2 regions of the Salinicoccus roseus genome follow, and region 2 is predicted to be linked to the other one. Evidence: predicted binding sites of a transcription regulator. Region 2 holds the regulator's gene; the other holds the start of a gene.
The links. Region 2 encodes Rex, which represses fermentation and respiration genes when NADH is low (regulators of the CRP and FNR family bind a similar motif). Its sites were predicted from a motif close to TTGTGAAATATTTCACAA; they were not measured.

Region 1 (3,924 bases), on a different contig from region 2:
GATGCGGTATTTCATATGATCCATATCCCATACATTCCCGATACGCATGTAGAATGGCGCTTCGTACTGTTCCGTCAATATCTTCAGCGCTGTGGTGACCTGTTCGGCCACTGCCATCTGGACAGCCGGCGCGATGATGCCGGCTGTATCGCATGTCAATGTGGTCGTCGGCAGCACCGGCACGAGGCAGCGGTAGCAGGGCGTCGCCCCCGGGACGAAACCGCAGCTGCTGTAGGAAGCCTCCACACATGCCGCGTACACCCATGGCTTGCCGTACTTGTAGGCCACATCATTGATCAGAAGGCGTGTATCGAAATTATCGGTGCCATCCAGAAGAAGATCCGCCTCCTCTGCGAGATCTTCAAGCAGCGGCCCGTCACAATGTGCGATGTGGGCGTCGATTTCAAGATCCGGACGTATTTCCAGCAGCCTTTCCTTGGCTGCAATCACTTTCGGTTTCTTCTCGTCTGCATCCTTTTCCGTGTACAGCGTCTGGCGCTGCAGGTTGGAGTACTCCACATAATCACGGTCGATCAGTATGAGCTTCCCTACCCCGGCACGTGCCAGCAATTCACCCGAAAGAGAACCAAGCGCCCCGGTCCCGACGATGAGTACCGTACGGGACGCGATGAGGCGCTGTCCTTCCACTCCTATTTTATTGTATAGCATCTGTCTCGAATAACGTTCCATATTATCACTCTCATGCCAGTTCATTTTTCTTAAGATTACTATTCATGTAGAACATTGTAAACAAGGCGATGATACAGAATACGGCCAGGAGTATGAACCCGAGCGCATAGCTCCCTGTTAGATTATGCGTCTGGTCGATGACTATCGGCGGGAAGAAGCCTCCAAGTCCGCCCATCATGGCAACAAATCCGTTGCTGATGCCCGCCTGTTTGGAGAAGTATGTCGGAACGAATTTGAATACGAGACCGTTCCCGATTCCTGCACATACTGCAGCCAGCAGGCTGCCCACTGTAAACAGGAAGATGAAGTTGTACGTGAAGGCCAGAAGCAGCCCGGAAATTGCCAGTCCAACAAAAGTGATAATCAGGGCATGCAGTGCATTGAACTTGTCGCCGATCATCCCGCCCACCGGCCTGAGCAGTGTCGCTATAATGATGAATACCGCTGTCCTGACACCTGCATCAAGCGTGGTCAGACCAAACAGTTCCTCATTTGTAAGGAAGCTCGGCAGGAAGAGGCCGAACGCGACGAATGCACCAAATGTGATGAAGTACCACAGGTTGAAGAAGTAGAACTTGTAGTCCCTGATGACTTCCTTGAACTGTTTCGCAAGCGGAAGGTTCACCTTCTTCTCCTGCTTGTCTCCAAATATAAATTGCAGGATGGCGAAAAGTGCAAGTACTACAAGATAGGTCTGTACTGCTGCCTGCCAGCCGCCGAAGGCGAGTGCCAATGCAGGTGCCCCGAAGCTCGTCACCGCAGTACCGATGTTGCCCATTCCATATACACCGTTTACGAAACCATGCTTCTCTTTTGGATAGTATTTAGGAAGACTTGTAACACCAATACTGAATGTTGCACCACCGATACCTAGGAATACGGCTGCGATCATAAGATCCGTTACAGTGCTTGCAATACTCAGATAGAATACGGGAATCAGCAGGAATATGAAACTGAATAGGAATACTGTGCGCGCGCCTGTCTTATTTGCGAATATACCGAAAGGTATGCGCAATACGGAGCCAAGTATTACCGGCAGCGCAACGATGAGCGCCTGCTGTTCTGCAGCTTCCGGTATATCCTTTACAATTTCGGGGAATAGCGGCGCCAGCAGTGTCCATACCATGAATCCAGCGAGCAGGCTGAATGTATGGAGGATAAGCTGTTTTTTACCCATTTTTTCATTCATACGGACTAACCTCACTTACTTTAGATTGTGATTTATTATACAAATGTATTATATAATCTGTTGGCAATCTCTGTAAGAAGGGAAAACCCTACATTTGGGCAGCGGGGTCCCTATTCGGTAATCAGGGTGTTCACCTGCTCCAGAAGCACTTCTTCGTCGACTTCCTTGAGCACTTTATCGGCCATCGTAAACAGCACGGACTCCTCTTTCACCATATGTACCATCAGCACTTCGTATGCTTCCATGACATCCTTTACCATTTCATTCATGCTGTCGAGCGACATTTCATTCATATCGTGCATCGAATGATGGAAGAAGTGTTGGATATAGGCATCGATCTCCTGATGCTCTTCCTCTATTGAGAGGATCGGTCCCTGCTCCAGTCCGATGTAGGCACCGAGCATCGGGAAGAAATACTGCTCCTCCTTTGCCTGATGACGCTTCAGGGGCTTCTCGAACGCCGTCAGCTTCTCCCTCAGATCCTTTATGACCATGAGTCCTTCGAGGCGGCTTTTGACATCATCGTTTTCAAATTTGAGCACCAGCTGGAACCATTCATTCATCAGATATTTCAGGTACCTGTGCTCATTCTCCAATACACGCAATGCTTTTACTTTAAATTGAAACTGTTCCTGCTCTACCATTCCATTCACCTACATTCAAAAATCTATCAACTTTTTCTTCATGGCATATTCTACAAGTTCAGGGCGTGTGGAGAGGCTCAGTTTCTCCATGATCCTTGCTTTATGCGCTTCCACCGTCTTGACTGAAACGAACAGCATTTCTGCTATATCCTTATTGCCGTAGCCTTTAGCGACCAGCGGTAGGATTTCCAGCTCCCGCTTCGTAAGGATGCTGAAGGGTTCTCCCAATTTCTCCGGGAACTCTTCATCATTCAGAAGCTTTTCCATGTTCTCATCCATAAGGACCGGGTCGATATACCTTTCCCCATCGTGGACTTTCCTGATTGCCTTGATCAGTTCCTCATCTGGAGAGTTCTTAAGAATATACCCCTTTGCCCCGCTCCTGAATGTGTGCGTAATATATTCCTCATCGTCATACATCGTCAGAATAAGTATCTTTATACCAGGAAATGCATCATGGATGCGGCTGGCAGCAAAAAGGCCGGACTCTCCTGGAGGCATGCTGAGATCCATCAGGAGCACATCCGGCCCGAGTTCCTTCACCTTTTCGAAAGCCTGTCTGCCGTCAGCTGCCGTGCCGACCACTTCCATATCCGGCTGATAGTTGATCAGCATGCTGAAGCCTGTGCGGACTACTGCATGGTCATCAGCAATGACAATTTTCATGCTATCTCCTCCTATACTGGAATGGAACCGAAGACTCTGGTGCCTTTTCCGGGCATGCTGTCGACGCTGACAGTGCCGCCCACGCTGCTGGCCCTTTCCGACATGCCGAAGAGGCCGAGACCTGTACCAATCGGAGTGTCCCCGGTCCGGAAGCCCAGGCCGGAATCTTCAATTTCGAAATGGACATGTGGGCCTGTTCCGTCATCCATTTCCTCAAGCCTTACATTGACCGTATCCACTTCAGCATATTTGGCAGCATTGAATATCGCTTCCTGGATGATCCGGTAGAGCACCGTCTCCACTTCCGGATTGAAGCGCTTCCGCTGGATGTCGAGCGTGCAGTCCACAGTGATTCCATACTGCTTTTCGATCCATTTGAAATGTGTCTTGAGCGCTGCTTCTATACCCAGGTCGTCGAGGCTCGCCGGACGCAGTTCTACGGAGATGTTCCTGACATAATCGAGCAGCCGGCTCAGGGAATCCTCCGACTTCATCATCTTTTCGTTCAGTTCATCACGGTCATCGATATACTTGAAGAGCCGCATCTCCAGAAGCACATTGAGCAACTCCTGGGTGACGCCGTCATGCAGATCCCTCGATATGCGCTTCCGCTCACCTTCCTGTGCATGGATGATGCGCTGCGTCAGCCTCTTCTGGTGCTCGATCTCCTGCGTCCTGAGCTGCTCGGACAATGGATTCAGCGTGAACACACTGATGTCGTTTTCCGGGTCGATG
Region 2 (3,924 bases):
TGTTCGAACGCACTTCAGTGTGGTAGAGGTGGATATCTTCTTCCATTACAAAAGCGGAGCCTGAATAGGCTCCGTCCGACAACATCTTTACTATTCCCCTGTTCTCAAAATAAACAAGGTCATCCGAAGTCACATGATATAGGCATCTCGTTCTTTTGTCGGCAAAGGGGGACCATTGATAGAAGATATGGTACAAGCCCTCGTGGTGGACGAATCCGGCAATCGAATTCATGCTGCCGGCGATGGGCTGTACATGGTATTTCTGCCTCCACTGGTCATCCTGTGCCTTTTCAAGCCGTTCATTCAATGAGTCATTGTCCGCTTCTCCCAACGCTTTAAACGCTTCAGTGTTCGAATCGAATTTCACCCTGAATACCTCCCTAGTCGGAATCCAAAGATTCTTCTATTGCCTTCTGTTCTGCCTTCAAATGCCTCCGATAGCCGATTTTTGAAATGTATATGCTGATTTCGTATAGTACGATCATTGGTATCGTCAGCATGATATGCGTCATCAGATCTGGTGGGGCAATAAGCGCCGCAATCACCAGCAGGATGAAATAGGCATACTTTCTGTTCTTCTTTAGGAACATCGGTGTCAACAGGCCAAGCTGTGTCAGGAAAAGCACCAGGATCGGCATCTGGAATATGACACCGAATGGCAGGACTGTCCTGAAGAGGAAGCCGAAATACTGGTTGATGCCGATGGTCGTCTCGATTCCCATATCTTCCGAAAGCTCGAAAGTGAACTGGATGATATAAGGGACAAGTACGAAGTAGCCGAAAGCCATGCCGATCAGCATGAGGATCATGACGATCGGTATGTAGCTCAGCGTCAACTTCCGTTCATTTCCGTACAATCCCGGTGCCACAAATGCCCACAGCTGGTACATGATGACCGGCAATACCACTACAAGACCGATTATGACGATCACGAGCAGATAGATCTTCAACGGGTCCGTGACCTGGAATGCGTGCATTTGGATCGACTCTGCCCATGGGGCATTCTGCATCTGGTATATCAGTGGCTTGGAGAGGAAAAACCCTATAATCAACGCGCCGACAAAGAAATACATGACAATGAGCAGACGCTTCCTCAACTCTTCCAGGTGCTCGGTAAATTCTTTTTTTTCCGAGTCTGTCATCTTACTTTTCACCTCTTTAAAAAAAGGTGGCTTTCGCCACCTCCAAATCTCTATACTTTTGTTTCTTCAGCTTTTTCAACTTCAACTGCTTCAATTTTCTTCGGCTGCTTTTTTCTCTCGAGTTCTTCTTCTTCGTCATCATCGTCCGTAGCAAGGCCCTTGGTTGCGTCTTTAAATTCCTTTAAAGTGGAGCCCATTGCGCGTCCGAACTGAGGAAGCTTCTTGGGTCCGAATATGATCAATGCTACCACAGCGATTACAATCATACTTGTCGGCCCTACTGCCATAAGCGTCCCCGGCATAAACATTTCGAGCATATTACCCCTCCTAGATATGTTTCATATAAAAGAATAGCGCCTGCAATTCAACACTCAAATCTATATTGTGTACATAGATTCCATCATTTACGTCCAATCTGATAGGTGTGAAGTTGAGTATACCCTTGATGCCCGCATCTACAAGCCGTTCAGCCATCGCCTGGCTGACCTCTGCCGGCAGGGTGAGTATCGCAACGTCTATGTTATGTCTACTGACCATATCTTCAAGTTCATCTGGATGATATACTAATGTATCGTTGATGGATGTTCCAACAATTTCATCATTGCTGTCAAAGGCGGCAACTACGTTCATTCTATCATTTATATTACTGAATTTGTAGTTTAATAACGCGCTGCCCAGATTGCCGGCACCAATGATCGCAACATTCTTCACTTCATTCCCCTGGATGTGTTCCATGAAGAAGTTCAGAAGGCTTTTGACATTGTAGCCGTACCCTTTTCTGCCAAGCTCCCCAAAATAGGAGAAGTCTCGCCTTATAGTGGCAGAGTCAATATCCAATGCCTCACTGATCTCTCTGGATGAGACTCTGTCCACACCGGATTTTTCAGAGTTCTTAAAAAATCTATAGTATAAAGGGAGACGTTTCATAGTTGCATTTGGGATTTTCTTTTTACTGTTCAAATGTCCCACACCTCGTTTATTACACTCTGTTGATATATTATAGCATATCTCGATTTTCATAGTGTAGTCAATGCCGTTTAATTTCATCGTTTTTTTAATTTATTTATTGTAGACTTGAAGAAAGTGAGGTAATGAATATGATAGTGATGCAATTGGGAAATGTAAAGAAATCATTCGGTACAGACATGATTTTTGAAAATATAAATCTTGAAATAAAAAAGGGCGAAACCGTCGGCATCGTCGGGAAGAACGGTGCCGGAAAGACCACGCTCATGAAAATGATGGCAGGCGAACTTGGGCTTGATGAGGGCCAGATCACCACTCCGAAAGGCATCTCCATCGGCTACCTGACCCAGCAGATGACACTGGAATCCTCCCAGACTGTGCGGGATGAAATGATGCGGCCGTTCTCGCACCTGCTCCGCATCCAGGAGGAAATGCAGAAAGTGACGACCTGGCTGGCAGAACATGACTACGACGATCCTGCCTACAGCGAGCAGGTGGAACGCTATGATACCCTGCAGAATTCATTCGAGTCGCAAGGAGGGTACACGATCGATGCACAGATCAAGACTGTCATCACCGGACTCAATTTCACCAAGGACGACCTCGACCGCAACGTAGATGCATTCTCGGGCGGCCAGAAGACACGCCTCGCCCTGGGGCAGATGCTGCTGTCAAAACCGGACCTGCTCCTTCTCGATGAACCGACCAACCACCTGGACATGGACACCGTGGCTTGGCTTGAACAGTACCTGAACAGTTTTACGGGTGCAATCGCAATCATCAGCCATGACCGCTACTTCCTCGACCGCACGGTCGATAAGATCTTTGAGGTGGAGATGAACCGCGGGACACTCTATCACTCGAACTATACAAAGTACGTGAAGGAAAAGGAAAAGAACTACAGCCTTCGCATGAAAGCCTATGAACATCAGCAGAAGGAGATCAAACAGCTCGAAACCTTCGTCGAAAAGAACATCGCACGGGCTTCGACGAGCAATATGGCAAAAAGCCGCCGCAAGAAGCTTGAGCAGATGGACCGGATGGATACGCCGCAGATCGACAGAAAAAGTGCACGCTTCTCCTTCGATATAAAAAGGGAGAGTGGAAACGATGTCCTCCGTATCAAGAGCCTCGACATCGGATATGAAGAGACGCTGAACAGCGGCATCACCCTGAACGTCGATAAGGGGGACCGGCTGGCGATCATCGGTCCGAATGGCATAGGAAAATCCACGCTCGTCAAAACCATTGCGAAGAAGCTGCCCCGTCATGCGGGAGAAATCATCTACGGCACGAATGTCTCCATCGGCTACTATGACCAGAAGCAGGCCGAATTCACCTCCAACAGGAATGTCCTCGAAGAACTGTGGCATGAATATCCGAACATGAATGAAAGTGATGTCCGTAAAGTGCTGGGTCGTTTCCTGTTTACGCAGGATGAGGTGATGAAGAGTGTCAACGATCTGAGCGGCGGGGAAAAGGCCCGCATCCAGCTGGCTAAACTGATGCTCGAGAAGAATAACCTGCTCATCCTTGATGAGCCCACCAACCACCTGGACATCGACAGCAAGGAAGTTCTGGAGGAGGCACTCCAGAACTTCCCCGGCACCATACTATTCGTCTCCCATGATCGGTACTTCATCGACCGCATCGCCACCAAGATAGTGGAGATGGATCTTCAGCATCTCCAGACCTACAACGGAGACTATAGCTACTATCGTCATAAGAAGGAAGAACAGGCTTCCCTCGCAATCCAAGTGGAGAATCAGGAGGACAAAGGGCCGAACGGCACGGATTATGAACAGCAGAAGCAGAA

Region 1: the regulator Rex is predicted to act here: its motif matches at 1,905-1,922, upstream of EDC33_RS06675 (nitrate/nitrite transporter).

The regions. Positions count from the first base shown of each region.
Region 1 covers NZ_RKQJ01000001.1:1,312,487-1,316,410, forward strand. The annotation lists gene EDC33_RS06670 (ThiF family adenylyltransferase) at 1-690, opposite strand, end outside; gene EDC33_RS06675 (nitrate/nitrite transporter) at 701-1,879, opposite strand; gene EDC33_RS06680 (hemerythrin domain-containing protein) at 1,990-2,523, opposite strand; gene EDC33_RS06685 (response regulator) at 2,539-3,189, opposite strand; gene EDC33_RS06690 (sensor histidine kinase) at 3,201-3,924, opposite strand, start outside.
Region 2 covers NZ_RKQJ01000003.1:349,229-353,152, forward strand. The annotation lists gene EDC33_RS10915 (glycoside hydrolase family 32 protein) at 1-367, opposite strand, end outside; gene tatC (twin-arginine translocase subunit TatC) at 381-1,142, opposite strand; gene EDC33_RS10925 (twin-arginine translocase TatA/TatE family subunit) at 1,193-1,429, opposite strand; gene EDC33_RS10930 (redox-sensing transcriptional repressor Rex) at 1,470-2,162, opposite strand; gene EDC33_RS10935 (ABC-F family ATP-binding cassette domain-containing protein) at 2,240-3,924, shown strand, end outside.